3 regions of the Promicromonospora sp. NPDC057488 genome follow, and region 2 is predicted to be linked to each of the others. Evidence: predicted binding sites of a transcription regulator. Region 2 holds the regulator's gene; each other region holds the start of a gene.
What was found. The regulator LexA, encoded in region 2, represses DNA repair genes until DNA is damaged. The targets are predictions, from matches to a motif close to TCGAACANNTGTTCGA.
Positions count from the first base shown of each region.

Region 1: the regulator LexA is predicted to act here: its motif matches at 3,500-3,515, upstream of recA (recombinase RecA).
Region 3: the regulator LexA is predicted to act here: its motif matches at 2,505-2,520, upstream of ACFU5G_RS01895 (DUF222 domain-containing protein).

Region 1 covers NZ_JBHVEG010000183.1:6,927-12,179, forward strand. Annotated here, with positions in the region: gene ACFU5G_RS25375 (DEAD/DEAH box helicase) at 1-3,123, opposite strand, end outside; gene ACFU5G_RS25380 (DUF3046 domain-containing protein) at 3,183-3,419, shown strand; gene recA (recombinase RecA) at 3,670-4,890, shown strand; gene ACFU5G_RS25390 (regulatory protein RecX) at 4,925-5,253, shown strand, end outside.
Region 2 covers NZ_JBHVEG010000008.1:6,772-12,024, forward strand. Annotated here, with positions in the region: gene ACFU5G_RS02980 (ATP-dependent DNA helicase) at 1-1,572, shown strand, start outside; gene ACFU5G_RS02985 (L-lactate dehydrogenase) at 1,619-2,605, shown strand; gene lexA (transcriptional repressor LexA) at 2,676-3,491, opposite strand; gene ACFU5G_RS02995 (LysM peptidoglycan-binding domain-containing protein) at 3,683-4,204, shown strand; gene nrdR (transcriptional regulator NrdR) at 4,345-4,827, shown strand; gene ACFU5G_RS03005 (DUF5302 domain-containing protein) at 4,941-5,168, shown strand.
Region 3 covers NZ_JBHVEG010000005.1:11,655-16,907, forward strand. Annotated here, with positions in the region: gene ACFU5G_RS01885 (pyrimidine dimer DNA glycosylase/endonuclease V) at 1-50, shown strand, start outside; gene ACFU5G_RS01890 (MMPL family transporter) at 149-2,290, shown strand; gene ACFU5G_RS01895 (DUF222 domain-containing protein) at 2,579-4,237, shown strand; gene ACFU5G_RS01900 (ferredoxin reductase) at 4,419-5,135, opposite strand.

The DNA of each region.
Region 1 (5,253 bases), on a different contig from region 2:
GGCGTCCCGGGCCTGCCGGTCGGGGGCGAGCCCGGCGAGCTCGGCCTCGGTGCGCTCCACGGCGCCGGGGTCGAGCAGGTCGGCCAGGTCGGCGGAGCCCTGCTCCCCGAGCAGCTCGGCGAGCAGCTCCGGGTCGAGCGACAGGGCGGCCGCCCGGCGCTCGGCCAGCGGCGCGTCGCCGTCGTACAGGAACTGCGCCGTGTAGCCGAACAGGAGCGACTGCGCGAACGGCGACGGCGTCGGGGTGGTGACCTCGACGACCCGGACCCCGCCGGAGCCGATCTCGCGCATGAGGTCGGCCAGGGCCGCCACGTCGAAGTCGTCCTGGAGGCACTCGCGGGCCGCCTCCAGCACGATCGGGAAGTCCGGGAACTGGCTCGCGACCTCCAGCAGCTGGGCCGAGCGCTGGCGCTGCTGCCACAGCGGCTGCCGCCGGTCCGGCCGACGCCGGGGGAGCAGCAGGGCGCGCGCCGCCGCCTCGCGGAACCGCGCGGCGAACATGACGGACGAGCCCAGCTCGTCGCGGACGGCGCCGAGCACCTCGTCGGGGTCGAGCAGCAGATCCTCGAGGGTGACGCGGCCCGGGGTGTGCTGTGGGTGCGCTTCGCCGTCGAGGGCGGTCCCGTAGTCGGTCCCGGTCCCGGTCCCGTCCACGTCCCACGGGTCGCCGTCCCAGCCGCCGCCGGAGTCGGGCAGCCGCAGCACGATCCCGTCGTCCGAGTGCATGGCGGCCACGTCCAGGCCGAACCGGGCCCGGAGCCGGGCGCTGATCACCAGGGCCCACGGGGCGTGCACCCGCGCGCCGAGCGGCGAGTGGATCACCACCCGCCAGTCGCCCAGCTCGTCGCGGAACCGCTCGACCACGACCGTCCGGTCGTCCGGCACGCGCCCCGTACCCAGCCGCTGCTCGGTCAGGTAGGCGGCGAGGTTGTCCGCCGCCCAGTCGTCGAGCCCGGCCTCGCGCAGGTGCTTGCGACCGGCGTCGACGTCGTCGGCCAGGGCGGCGTCGGCCTCGCGGACGAACGCGCCCACCGCCTTGCCGAGCTCCGCCGGGCGGCCCGGGGCGTCACCCTTCCAGAAGGGCAGGCGGCCGGGCAGGCCGGGCGCCGGGGTGACCAGCACGCGGTCGGTGGTGATCTCCTGGATGCGCCAGGTGCTCGACCCCAGCGTGAACGTGTCGCCCACGCGGGACTCGTAGACCATCTCCTCGTCGAGCTCGCCCACGCGCTTGCCGCCGCGGGCCCGGCCGGCGCCGGACGAGCCGCCGACGCTGTCGGCGAGCGTGCCGCCGTCGGGTGCGTCCGTGGCGAGGAAGACGCCGTAGGCGCCCTTGTCGGGGATGGTGCCGCCGCTCGTGGCGGCCAGGCGCAGCGCGCCGGGGCGGCCGCGGAGCATGCCCGTGGCGCGGTCCCAGGTGATGCGGGCCCGCAGCTCGGCGAAGTCCTCGCTGGGGTAGCGGCCGGCGAGCATGTCGAGCACCGCGCGCCAGGTGGCGTCGCCGAGGTGCGCGAACGGCGCGGCCCGGCGGACCAGCGCGAGCAGCTCGGCCTCGTCCCAGTCGTCGACGGCGAGCGCGGCCACCACCTGCTGCGCCAGCACGTCCAGCGGGTTGGCCGGGACGTGCATGTGCTCGATGGCCCCCGCGCGCATGCGCTGCGCGATGACCGTGGCGGGCACCAGGTCGCCCCGGAACATCGGGAAGACCACGCCCTTGGACACGGCGCCCACCTGGTGGCCGGCACGGCCGATGCGCTGCAGCCCGCTCGCGACGGACGGCGGCGCGCCCACCTGGACCACCAGGTCCACCGCGCCCATGTCGATGCCGAGCTCCAGGGAGGAGGTGGCGACCACTGCGGGCAGCCGGCCCTCCTTCAGCTCGGTCTCGGTGCGGGTGCGCTCGGCGCGGCTCATGGATCCGTGGTGGGCACGAGCGAGCACGGTCTCGGCCCGGCCGGTCCCGTCCGGGCCCGCCGGCTGTCCGGGGACCGCCTCGGGCAGGCCGCGTTCCCCGGGCACGGGCCGGGGGATCCCCGCGGCCGTGCCCGACTGGCCCGGCACGAGCGCCGCCCACGTGCTGGCCGGGTCGGCGATCTCCAGCCCCTGGCGCTGGGCCCAGACCTCGTTCATGCGGGCGGTCAGCCGCTCGGCGCCGCGCCGGTTGTTGGTGAAGACGATGGTCGAGGTGTGGTCCGCCACGAGGTCGACCACGCGCTCCTCGACGTGCGGCCAGACCGAGGCCTTGCGCAGGGGCTGGGTCGCCTCGCCGGAGAGGTCGATCTCGTCGTCGCCCGCGGCCCGGCCGCCGGGGTCACCCGGGTCGGGGACGCCGCGGCCGGGCGCGCTGCCCAGGTCCGCGAGGTCCGGCACGGGGACCACCACGTCGATGGCCCACTCCTTGTGCGACGGCGGCTGCACGACGACGACCTCGCGCGCGGCGGAGCCCGTGCGGCCGCCGCCGAGGAACCGCGAGACGGCCTCGACCGGGCGCACCGTGGCGGACAGTCCGATGCGCTGCGCGGGCCGGTCGAGCAGGGCGTCGAGCCGCTCCAGGCTCAGCGCCAGGTGGGCGCCGCGCTTGGTGCCCGCCACGGCGTGGATCTCGTCGAGCACCACGGTCTCGACCCCCGCGAGCCCGGCGCGGGCCGAGGACGTGAGGATGAGGAACAGGGACTCCGGCGTGGTGACCAGGATGTCCGGCGGGCGCGTGGCGAACGCGCGCCGCTCGCTCGCGGGCGTGTCGCCCGTGCGCATGCCGACGGTGACGTCGGGGACCTCGATGCCCTCCCGGGCCGCTGCCTGCCGGATGCCCGTCAGCGGGGAGCGCAGGTTGCGCTGGACGTCCGCGGCCAGGGCCTTCAGCGGCGACACGTACAGCACGCGGCAGCGGTGCGCCCGGTCCTCGGGCGGCGGCGCCGACATGATGCGGTCGATCGACCAGAGGAACGCCGCGAGCGTCTTGCCCGACCCGGTCGGCGCCACCACGAGCGCGTGCTGGTCGCGCGCCACGGCGTCCCACGCGCCGGCCTGGGCGGCGGTGGGCTGCGCGAACGCACCCGTGAACCACGTGCGGGTGGCCGGGCCGAACCGGGAGAGCGGGTCGTCGGACGTGGGCATGGTCCCCATTGTGTCCCCGACCACTGACACGGGCCGGGAGAGGTCTCCCGGCGTCGTAGGGTTGACGGGTGCGCGAACGGGATTTCTGGCAGCTGGTCGACGAGGTCTTCGGTCCTGCCTACGGGCGGGCCCTGGCGCGCGAGCAGGTGCTCCCGACGCTGGACGGGCGGACCCCGGCGGCGGCCCTGGAGGACGGCGACGAGCCGCGCGACGTGTGGCACGCGCTGTGCGACGCGCTGGACGTGCCGGACGCCGACCGGTGGGGCAGCGACAAGTACCGGCAGGCCCCGCCGCCGCGCCGCTGAGCGCCGGCCACCTCCTTTCCGACCGCCCGCGCGGGGCTCGCCGAGATGTCCTGTGACACACCGGTGTGTCCTGCCTTGCCTCGAACACGCGTTCGGCTAGACTTTGACCACAGGCACGGATTCCGGAACGTCGTCCACAGGCGGCGGCCGGAGCAGGCGTCCGTGTCAGTGGCTCCGCGTACGGTCGGCAACGACGTACAGAGCCATCCATGTCGGCGCACACAGCGCCCTGAAACCGAAGGTGTTGCACATGCCCGCACCAGCAGACCGCGAAAAGGCCCTCGAGGCGGCCCTCGCACAGATCGACCGTAACTTCGGCAAGGGCTCGGTCATGCGCCTCGGCGAAGAGACCCGCGCGCCGATCGAGGTGGTCCCCACCGGTTCGATCGCCCTGGACGTCGCGCTCGGCATCGGGGGTCTGCCCCGTGGCCGCATCGTCGAGGTGTACGGCCCCGAGTCCTCGGGTAAGACGACCATCGCGCTGCACGCCGTGGCCAACGCCCAGCGGCTGGGCGGCATCGCCGCGTTCATCGACGCCGAGCACGCGCTCGACCCGGAGTACGCCAAGAAGCTCGGTGTCGACACCGACGCCCTCCTGGTCTCGCAGCCGGACACCGGTGAGCAGGCCCTGGAGATCACGGACATGCTGATCCGCTCCGGCGCGCTCGACATCATCGTCATCGACTCCGTCGCGGCCCTGACGCCGAAGGCCGAGATCGAGGGCGAGATGGGTGACAGCCACGTGGGTCTCCAGGCCCGCCTGATGTCCCAGGCCCTGCGCAAGATCACCGGTGCGCTCAGCGCGTCCGGCACCACCGCGATCTTCATCAACCAGCTGCGCGAGAAGATCGGCGTGTTCTTCGGCTCGCCCGAGACCACCACCGGTGGAAAGGCGCTGAAGTTCTACGCGTCGGTCCGGCTCGACATCCGTCGCATCGAGACCCTCAAGGAGGGTACGGACGCGGTCGGTAACCGCACCCGCGTCAAGGTCGTCAAGAACAAGATGGCGCCGCCGTTCAAGCAGGCGGAGTTCGACATCCTGTACGGCCACGGCATCTCCCGCGAGGGTGGGCTCATCGACATGGGCGTGGAGCACGGCTTCGTGCGCAAGTCCGGCTCGTGGTTCACCTACGAGGGTGACCAGCTCGGCCAGGGCAAGGAGAACGCGCGGTCCTTCCTGCGCGACAACCCGGACCTCGCCAACGACATCGAGAAGCGCGTCAAGGAGAAGCTGGGCGTCGGACCGAAGGTCGATGCCCCGGCGGACCCGGCCGCGGGCGCCCCGCTCCCGTCGGCGACCGAGGGTGACGGGCCCACGGGCACCGTCGCGGCGGCCAGCTCGTCCTCGCGGACGACTACCACCGCCAAGGCCACGAAGTCGACCACGACGCGTGCGAAGACCGCCACGAAGGCGACGGTGGCCAAGACCGCCGCCAAGGCGGAGGCAGCCGCCGAGAAGGCACCGTTCTGACGTGCAGTACGGTGATCCATCGGACGGTCCCGGCGTGGGGAAGCGTCGGGGCCGTCCGGCCGCCCAGGAGGGCGGCGGGGAGAACGGCCGTGAGGCCGCCCGCGACGGTCGCCGCCCCGGCGGCCGAGGGCGGCGCGCCACCGGCGAACGGGCACCGCGGCGCACCGTGGCAGAGCGCCTGGAGGCCGGCGAGATCAGCCGGGACGACGCCGTCGAGAAGACCCGCGAGGTCGTCCTCCGGATCCTGACGGCGGCGCAGAAGTCCCGCCGTGAGCTCGAGCAGTCGCTGGCCCGCAAGGGCTACCCGGAGGACGTCGTCGTCCAGGTGCTCGACCGCTTCGGCGAGGTGGGCCTGGTGGACGA
Region 2 (5,253 bases):
CGGCGGGACGACGGCGCCACGCTCGCCGACCACGTCCGGCGCCTGCACGAGTGGGCGGGCGAGACGGACAGCGGCGACCGCGACGACCTGGTGCCCGGCGTGCCCGAGCGGGCCTGGCGCCAGGTGTCGGTGACGGCCATGGAGTGCCTGGGCGGCAAGTGCCCCATGCTCGCCGAGTGCTTCCCGGACAAGGCGCGGGCCGCCGCCCGCGAGGCGGACGTGGTGGTCACCAACCACGCGATGCTCGGTATCGCGGCCACGGGCAGCCCGGGCGTGCTCCCGGAGCACGACGTCGTCGTGGTGGACGAGGCGCACGAGCTCACCGACCGCGTGACGTCGTCGGCCACCGTGGACCTGTCCATGGCGTCCGTGGAGAGCGCGGCGCGGCTAGCCCGGCGGCACGCCGGGACGAACACCGACAACCTCGACGCCGCGGCGCAGAACCTCGGCACGCTGCTGCTCACCGCACCAGCGGAGCGGTTCCCGAGCGGCCTGCCGGACGAGCTGCGCACGGCGGTCGGCGCGGTGCGGGACGCCGCGCGCGAGGTGCTGAGCACGCTCAAGCCCGAGGCCGGCGGCAAGGGCGCGAAGGCCAAGGACGCGGGCCAGCCCGACCCGGGACTCAAGATGGCGCAGGGCGCCATGCTCCAGCTCTTCGAGACGGCCGAGCGCATGGCGTCGCAGGACACGACCGCCGACGTGCTGTGGTGCTCGCGCCCGGACAACGGCTGGGGCGGGTTCGGCGACAACGTGACGCGGCTGCACGCCGCCCCGCTGCACGTCGCGGGCCTGATCCGCACGCACCTGCTGGGGGAGTCGACCGGTGTGTTCACCTCGGCCACCCTCGCGCTCGGCGGCACGTTCGACGCCGTGGCCGGCACCCTCGGGCTCAAGGGTGAGGACGCCCCGCCGTGGCACGGCCTGGACGCGGGCAGCCCCTTCGACTACCCGAAGCAGGGCATCCTCTACATCGCGCGGCACCTGCCGGCCCCTGGCCGGGAGCCCACCACCGAGGCGCAGCTCGACGAGATCGCCGAGCTCATCACGGCCGCCGGCGGCCGCACGCTCGGCCTGTTCTCGTCCCGGCGTGCCGCGAACGCCGCCGCCGAGGCCATGCGGGAGCGGCTCGACTTCCCGATCCTGGCGCAGGGTGACGACCAGCTGCCCACCCTGGTGCGGGAGTTCGCCGACGACCCGGCCACGTGCCTGTTCGGCACGTTGTCCCTCTGGCAGGGCGTCGACGTCCCCGGGCCGTCGAACCAGCTCGTGCTCATCGACCGCATCCCGTTCCCGCGGCCCGACGACCCGGTCAAGGCCGCGCGCGCCCGCGCCATCGAGCAGGCGGGCGGCAACGGGTTCATGGCGGTCTCGGCGCAGCACGCCGCGCTGCTGCTCGCGCAGGGCGCGGGGCGCCTGGTCCGCAGCATGGACGACCGGGGTGTCGTCGCGGTCCTGGACCCGCGGCTCGCGACGGCGCGGTACGCGTCCTTCCTCACCCGGTCCATGCCCGGGTTCTGGCCCACCACCGACCCGAAGCTGGTCCGCGCCGCGCTCGCCCGGCTCGACACGTAGCCGTCGCGGCCCGCGCCGCCGGGGCCTCTGCGCCTAGCCTGAGGGCATGGCAGCCACCCCGGACGTCCCCGCCGCCCAGCCCGCCTCCCGGACCACCAAGATCGCCGTGGTGGGCGCCGGGGCGGTGGGCTCAACGCTCGCCTTCGCGGCGCTGACCCGCGGTTCGGCGCGCACCATCGCGCTGCTGGACATCGACCGGCAGAAGGTCGACGCCGAGGTGCTCGACCTGCAGCACGGCCTGATGTTCACGCCCCAGGCGCACGTGATCGGCTCGGACGACCCGGCGGTGTGCGAGGGGGCCGACGTCGTCGTCGTGACCGCGGGGGCCAAGCAGAAGCCGGGCCAGAGCCGCGTCGACCTGGCGGAGGCGACCATCGGGCTGATGCGCAACATCCTGCCGGGCCTGGTCGAGGTCGCGCCGGACGCGACCTACCTGATGGTGACCAACCCCGTGGACGTGGTGACCTACGCGGCCCTCAAGATCTCGGGCCTGCCGCCCGAGCGGCTCTTCGGCAGCGGCACCGTGCTGGACTCCTCGCGGCTGCGCGTGGTGCTCGCCGAACGGTGCGGCGTGGCCGTCGGGAACGTGCACGCCTACATCGCGGGCGAGCACGGCGACTCGGAGATCGCGCTGTGGAGCTCGGCCTCGATCGGCGGCGTGCCGCTGCTCGACTGGGTGCCGGTGGGCGGCGCCGGGCCCATCGACTCGGCGACGCGGGCCGAGGTGCACCACGAGGTGGTCGACTCCGCCTACCGGATCATCGCGGGCAAGGGCGCCACCAACTACGCCGTCGGCCTGGCCGCGACGCGCATCATCGAGGCCGTGCTCAAGGACGAGCGGCGGATCATGCCGGTGTCCTCGCTGCTGGACGACTACCACGGCATCAGCGACGTGTGCCTGTCCGTGCCGTCGCTGGTGGACCGGCGGGGAGTCACCGGCGCGGTACCCGTGCCGATGTCCGACGACGAGCTGGCCGGGCTGCGCGCGTCCGCGGAGAGCGTGCGGGCGGTGCAGCGAAGGTTCGGGTTCTAGGTCTCGACAAGCTCGACCAACAAGAACAGGCTCGACCAGCGATTGCTGGTCGAGCCTGTCGAGACCTACCTCAGAGGCTCCGCAGCACCGCGACGACGCGGCCCAGGATCTGCGCCTCGTCACCCGGGATGGGCTCGTAGGCCGGGTTCTGCGGCAGCAGCAGCACGTGCCCGTCGGTCTGCTTGAACGTCTTGACCGTGGCCTCGCCGTCGATCATGGCGGCGACGATCTCGCCCTGCTCCGCCACGTTCTGGCGGCGCACGACGACCCAGTCGCCGTCGCAGATCGCGGCATCGACCATGGAGTCGCCCGCGACCTTGAGCAGGAACAGCTCGCCGTCACCGACCAGCTGGCGGGGGAGCGGGAAGACGTCCTCGACGACCTGCTCGGCGAGGATCGGGCCACCGGCCGCGATCCGGCCGACGAGCGGCACGTACGACGGCGGCGGGGTGCTCGCGTCGTCGGGCACCGAGCTGCCCCAGTGCACCTGGCCGCTGCGGCGCGGCTCCGGCCAGTGGATCTCGCCGCGCGACGGCTTGTCGACCTGCTCCGCCATGGGCTCGACGAGCTCCATCGCGCGCGGCCGGTTGGGGTCGCGGCGCAGGAAGCCCTTCTTCTCCAGCATCTGGAGCTGGTGCTTGACGCTCGACGGGCTGGCCAGCCCGACGGCCTCGCCGATCTCTCGCATCGACGGCGGGTAACCGCGCGTCTCGAACGACTGCCGAATCGTGTCCAGCACAAGGCGCTGCCGCTCGGTGAGGCGGTCTGCCGGCGAGATCGTGTGCACGTCGGCGACGACTCCGTCGCCCGGCGCGTCCAACGTGGCGACACCCGAGAGTGCCGTGTCGACGGCTCTCGTGTCGCTGGTCCCGTCCCGTCCCGTCATGCCCGTGCCCCTCCCGTTCCGACAAATGTTCTCCTGTGCGCTGCCCACTCTAGATCACAATTCCACTCGGCTCAAACGAATGTTCGAGCGTGTCTCGACATCGACGGTGTCCCGTGCTACACAATGGTACGAGCGTTCGACGAACGTGTGTATGACGGACAAGAGTTCGAGTCGTCTTTCGAGGAGGGGCCATGGGGGACGTGATCCCGCTGCGGCAGTACACCCCGGCGTACGGGCAGGTGTCCGGAACGAGTGCGGCGGTGCGGGCGTACCGGCTCAGCCCGGCGCACCCGGCCGTCCGGAAGGTCGCCCCGGCCGGGCCTCGCGCGGTCGCCCCGGCCCAGGGAATGTCCCGAGCGCAAGAGTCGCACCGGCCGTACGCCCCGCAGGGCGCGCGCTCGGTCGCCGACCGGCTCGGGCTCGACGGCCTGCGGCTCACCCGTCGCGGCCGGTTCGTGCTGGTGCTCCTGGCGATGCTCCTGGTCGCGCCGATGGTCACGTGGGGCGCGACCGCCGTCGCGAGCTCGCCCGGCGAACCGACCGAGGTCCGGGTGCACGCGGTCCAGCCGGGGGAGACCCTCTGGGGCTTCGCCCAGGAGGTCGCGCGGCCCGGCGAGGACGTGCGGCACGCCGTCTCCCGGCTCCAGGACCTGAACGAGATGTCGTCCGCCACGGTGCGGGTCGGCGAGCTGCTCCTGCTCCCGAAGGAGTGAGCTAAGGGCGCCCAAACTGGCCAGAGGCGACGATTCGCCGTCAAATGTTGCGGCGATGTTGCATGGGGGTGGTTTGCCCGCTTACGGTCGGGGCGCGACCGGATGTCTCCGGTCCGTGGCCGACCATGCAGGAGTGAAGCATGCACTGCCCGTTCTGTCGCCACGCCGACTCGCGCGTGGTCGACTCGCGGACCGCCGACGACGGCCTGTCGATCCGGCGCAGAAGGCAGTGCCCGAACTGCAACCGTCGGTTCACCACCGTCGAGACGGCGAGCCTCTCGATCGTGAAGCGCTCCGGCGCCACCGAACCCTTCAGCAGGGACAAGGTCGCGGCCGGCGTCCGCAAGGCGTGCCAGGGCCGCCCCGTCAGCGACGACGATCTCGCGATCCTGGCCCAGCGGGTCGAGGAGACCCTGCGCAGCAACGGCAGCGCGGAGATCGACGCGTACGAGGTGGGCCTCGCGATCCTCGGCCCCCTGCGCGAGCTCGACGAGGTGGCCTACCTCCGCTTCGCCAGCGTCTACCAGTCGTTCGACTCGCTCGAGGACTTCGAGAGCGCGATCACCTCGCTGCGCGCCGAGCGCGCCGAGCGTGAGGCGGAGCGGGCCGCGGCTCAGGCGTAGACCCCGGCCGGCCGGGGCGAAAAAGCGATTGGCACCCCGGCGCGCCGTGGTGCAGGCTGGGGCCGACGACGGACCCGATCGTGGGACCCCCGAAACAAGAGGAGGTGATCGGTGTGACGGACGAGAAGACCGATGCCGAGGAGGCAGTGGCCCAGGACGCAGAGGCGCCCAAGGCCGCGACCGCGCCGAGCACGGACGCGAAGGCGCGGTTCAAGGAAGCGCTGGACCGGAAGAACGCCGCACGCGGTCGATCTGCCGCCGGCGACGTGAACACGGGATCTGTGCACGGCTCGGAGACGACCGGCCCGGTCCAGAAGATGTTCCGCCGCAAGTCCGGCTGATCCTCGGCCGCAGAGGCCGCCGACCTGGTGAATCACCGGGTCGGCGGCCTTTGTCGTTCTCACGCAGGACGGAGTGAGAGCCGGT
Region 3 (5,253 bases), on a different contig from region 2:
TCGCCGTCGTACCCGGCGGCGTGGCGAGCTGGGAGCGGGTCACCTCGTGAGCGGCACCGTCTACTCCTCTTCATCACCCTCTTCATCACCCTCTCAATCCCCCTCCCACTCCCCTTCCCACTCCCCCTCTCAGACAGGCTCCTCGAAGATGACCACCCGCGTTCCACGCTGGCTACGGGTGATGCTGCCCGCCGTGCTGATCCTCGTCTGGCTGGTGGGCGCCTCGGTCGGCGGCCCGTTCTTCGGCCGCATCGACGAGGTCTCCTCCAACGACCGCACCGCCTACCTGCCCGAGACCGCCGAGGCCACCGAGGTGCAGGAGCGCCTGTCCGGCTTCACGGAGGGCGACGCGATCCCGGCGCTGGTCGTGTTCGTCTCCCCGGACGAGCTCTCCGACGACGACCTCACCGCCATCGGCGACCGGCTGACCGCCGTCGGCGACCTGGACGTGGTCGACGGCGACGTCTCCCCGGCGATCCCCTCCGACGACGGCGTGGCCGCGCAGGCGTTCGTGCCCTTGTCCGGCGACGCCGACGTCGGCGAGGCGACTGCCGAGCTGCGCGAGGTCCTCGCCGAGGACCTGCCGGACGGCGTCGACCTGTACGTAACGGGCCCCGCGGGCTTCACCAGCGACCTGGCCGCCGCGTTCGCCGGGATCGACGGGATCCTGCTGGGTGTGGCGCTGGCGGCCGTGCTGGTCATCCTGATCATCGTCTACCGGTCGCTGCTGCTGCCGCTCGCCGTGCTCGCCACCAGCATGTTCGCGCTGTGCGTCGCGCTGCTCACGGTCTGGCACCTGGCGAACTCGGGGGTGCTGCTGCTGAGCGGGCAGACCCAGGGCATCCTGTTCATCCTCGTGATCGGTGCCGCGACCGACTACGCCCTGCTCTACGTGGCCCGGTTCCGCGAGGAGCTGCTGCACAACCCCGACAAGTGGACGGCGACGCTGCGTGCGCTGCGCGGCTCGGTCGAGCCGATCCTGGCGTCGGGCGGGACCGTCATCGCGGGCCTGCTCTGCCTGCTGTTCAGCGAGCTGCGCTCCAACAGCACGCTCGGCCCGGTCGCCGCCGTCGGCATCGCCTTCTCGATGCTCGCCGCGCTCACCCTGCTCCCGGCCCTGCTGCTGGCGTTCGGCCGGGCGGCGTTCTGGCCGCGGCGACCCGTGTACGACCCCGCCGCGGCGGAGTCCGGCGCGCTGGAGACCGGCCTGTGGGGGCGCGTGTCGCGCGTCATCCGCGCCAGGCCGCGCACCATCTGGATCACGACGGCGGCGGTGCTCGCGCTCGGCTGCGTCGGCATCACCCAGCTCCAGGCCTCCGGTGTGCCGCAGTCGGACCTCGTCCTCGGCTCCTCCGAGGCGCGCGACGGGCAGGAGCGGCTCGCCGAGCACTTCCCGGCCGGCTCGGGCAGCCCCGTCTACGTGATCGCGCCGCAGGAGGACCTGCAGCGTGCCGCCGACGTCCTGCTCGCGGACGACGGGATCGAGGGCGTCGCGGTCACCGCCGACACCGCGAGCAACACCGCCACGGTGACCGAGGACGGCGTCCAGCCGTTCGGCCCGCCCGGGTCCCCGGCCCCCGAACCCGTGGTGTCCGACGGCGCCGTCCTGCTCCAGGGCACGCTCGGCGACGCCGCGGACTCACTGGCCGCGGAGGAGACCGTGCGCGACCTGCGCGCGACCTATGCCGACGAGCTGCCCGCCGCCCTGGTCGGCGGCGAGTCCGCCACCGACCTGGACACGAACGACGCCTCGATCCGCGACCGCACGGTCATCGTGCCGATCGTGCTCCTGGTGATCCTCGTGATCCTGATGCTGCTGCTGCGGGCCGTGCTCGCGCCGGTGCTGCTCATCCTGACCACGGTGCTGTCCTTCGGCACCGCTATGGGCGTCTCGGCGCTGGTGTTCAACGACCTGCTCGGATTCCCCGGGGCCGACCCGGCGGTGCCGCTGTTCGGCTTCGTCTTCCTGGTCGCGCTCGGGATCGACTACAACATCTTCCTGATGACGCGGGTCCGCGAGGAGTCGCTGGTGCACGGCACCCGGGAGGGCGTGCTGCGCGGGCTGCGGCTGACGGGCGGCATCATCACGTCGGCCGGTCTGGTGCTCGCCGCGACGTTCACGGCGCTGGCCGTGATCCCGATCCTGTTCCTCGTCCAGCTCGCCTTCATCGTGGCGTTCGGCGTGCTGCTCGACACGTTCATCGTGCGGTCCCTGCTGGTGCCGGCGCTGACGTACGACATCGGCCGGGCGGTCTGGTGGCCGTCCAAGCTGGGGCGCGGGAGGCAGTAGATGGTGGGCAGCAAGTAGTAGGTAGCGCTGGGGCGGCTGACTCTGGCGCAAGGGTCTCGGGCCCGTCGGCGGGTGTTCCTCGCCGGCGGGCCCGAGTTGTACCTACTCCTCTGCGCGAACTCCCCTGCCCGGAATCCCCCGTCCGACGCGGTCCCACCCTCCCGCCGATGCGGCTCGAAAGAGTTATCCACAGATTCTGAATCTGCCCAATCGCGAGGACATTTGTTCTATAGGCTGGAGACAACGTCGGAGTGGCGGGACGGTGGCGCAGGAGAGGTGGTGGGGACCATGGTCGGAGCGGAGGGCAACGACACCGCACGCCCGCTGGAAGACGTCCTTGCCGACCTCGACAAGCTGCTCGACGAGCTGACCCGCTCCCTCACTCCGGGTACCGACACGTCGGAGGCGAAGGCTGCGACCACGAATCCTGTGACGACGGAGCCCATGACGACCGCACGCCTCGTAGCTGCCTCCGCCCGCCTCCGGGTGGCCGGCACCCGGTTGGACGCCGCGCGCTGGTCGATCCTGCCACGCATCGAGAGCGCTGGACTCTGGGCCCAGACCGGAGCTCGCTCGTTCGCCGTCTGGCTGGCCCGCACCGAGGACACCCGGACCCAGACCGCCCGCCGCGACGTCCGCACCGCGAAGGCACTGCGCGACCACCTGCCCGCCACCCTGTTCGCCGCGTTGTCCGGCCGGGTCGGCGCCGACAAGGTCCGTGCCCTCGTCGACCTCGCCACCACCAGCCCGACCCGCACCGAAGCCCTGGCCTCGCCGGCGATCGACGTCGCCACCGTCGAACCAGCTGCCGTCGAACCAGCCGCCGTCGAACCAGCTGCCGTCGAACCCATCACCATCGAGCCGGTCGCTCCCACCAGCGGCCCGACGGCTGTCCCGGGGACGGACGGGACGGCCGAGGTCGACTGCCCGACGGACGACGCACTCGCACCGGCCGTTCCGACCTGGGAGGAGCAGCTGCTCGTCTGGTCGAACGAGAACGGGCCCGACCGGTTCCGTGGCCTGGTGCGCTACTTCGCCCGGCACGCCGACCCCGACGCCGACGAGCGCGGCTTCACCAGGGCCGGCCAGCGCGAGTACCTCGACGTGGCACCCACCACGGGCGGCTACCACCTGAGCGGCTTCCTCACCGAGGAGCACGGCCAGACGCTGACCACCGCGATCGCCTCGGTCATGGGCGCTCCCGCCGCCGACGACGACCGCACACCTGGCCAGCGCCGCGCCCAGGCCCTCGCCGACCTGAGCCGCGTGGTGCTCGACAACGGCCACACCGGGACGGGAGCCGCCGTCCGACCCCACCTGAGCGTCACGGTCTCCTGGACCGAGCTCCAGGCCCTCGCTGCCAAGAACGTCGCCCGGGTCACCGCCCAGGCCAACACTCGGCCGACCACCGATGACCACCCTGCCGGGACAAGCGTTTCTGGGCCGAACGGCACGAGGGTCAAGCCCCTTGGACCAGGCCGAAACGGGATGAGCGATGCCGGGCCGAGCACTCCGGCGGGCGTCCCCGACATCAAGCGTCCAGCGGTCTTCACGGAGACCAGCAGCCCGGTACCGGCCTCACTCCTCCGGCGCCTCGCCTGCGACAGCGAGGTGACCCGCATCGTGTTCGGACCGGACTCGCAGATCCTGGACGTAGGTCGGGCCAAGCGCACGGTCACGGGTCAGCTGCGCCGAGCCGTCATCGCCCGCGACAGGCACTGCGTGTACGACCAGTGCGACCAACCGCCCACGCGGTGCGAGGTCCACCACGCGTTACGCCACTGGGCGCACGGCGGCGAGACCTCCACGACCAATGCCGCCCTGCTCTGCTACCACCACCATGACCTGGTCGACAAGCAGAACATCGTCATGCACTACGACAACGGCTGGCACTTCACCCACCCCAACGGGCACGTCACCCGCCCCACCCGAACGACCGGCACATGACCGGCCGACCGGGCTGGACCAGATCGGGCCGGGCCGAGTCGCGACACTCCGGACCGGCCCGGGCCACTCGAGCTGAGGAACACCGAGTCGGGAAGCATGAGCCAGACCGAGCCCGACCCGTCCAGACCGCATCGAGCTCGGCCGGGCGGCGACGGGCTGGGCAACGGCAGGCTGGAGTCGGTCAGTCCCCCGACGGCCCGAAGCGTTCCGTCCGGATGCGCGCCGGGTCGTGTCCCTGGGCCACGAGCATGCGTGCTATCGCCTCGACGAAGCCCGTCGGACCGCAGATGTACACCCGGGGTTCGAGCTCAGGCGGCCAGCCCCATGTCGCCAGCTCGGAGGAGGTGAGCCGACGCGGGCCACGAAGCGCCGTCAGCGAGACCGCCCGCGTGTAGACCGTACTGACCTCGAAACCGTCACCACGGGCGGCGAGCGCATCGAGCTCGTCGGTGTAGAGGCGGTCCTCCGGCGTGCGCACCGAGTAGATGAGCCGGAACGGGGTGCGGTCGCCCGCTGCTCGGCGAGCGCGGACCATCGACATCACCGGGACCAGTCCCGAACCGCCGGCCAGGAGCAGCACGGGCGTGCCGGCGTCCCGCACGGGATCCCAGACGAACCATCCCCCGATGGGTCCGCGCACTTCGATCGCGGCACCGGGCGGGAACTCCTCGACGAGGTAGGGCGAGACCTCGCCGTCGTGCACGCGCTGGACGGTGACCTCCACGCCCCCGCTGCCCGACGGCGTCGGTGCGCTCGCCAGGGAGTAGGACCGTTCGGCGGTGTAGCCGTCCAGTGCGGTGAGGCGCAGGTCGAGATGCTGTCCGGCCTGGTGGCCGGGCCAGTCGGGGATGTCGAGCACCAGCGTCTCGGCCGAGCCGCTCTCGGTGCGCCGCTCCACGAGCGTGGCGACCTGCCAGCCGGAGGGGACGGCGTAGCGCGCACCGAGCCGTGCGCCCGCTGCCCCAACTTCTGCCGCACCGGTCGCCGCTGTCCCAGTCCCTGGTGTCCCAGCTCCT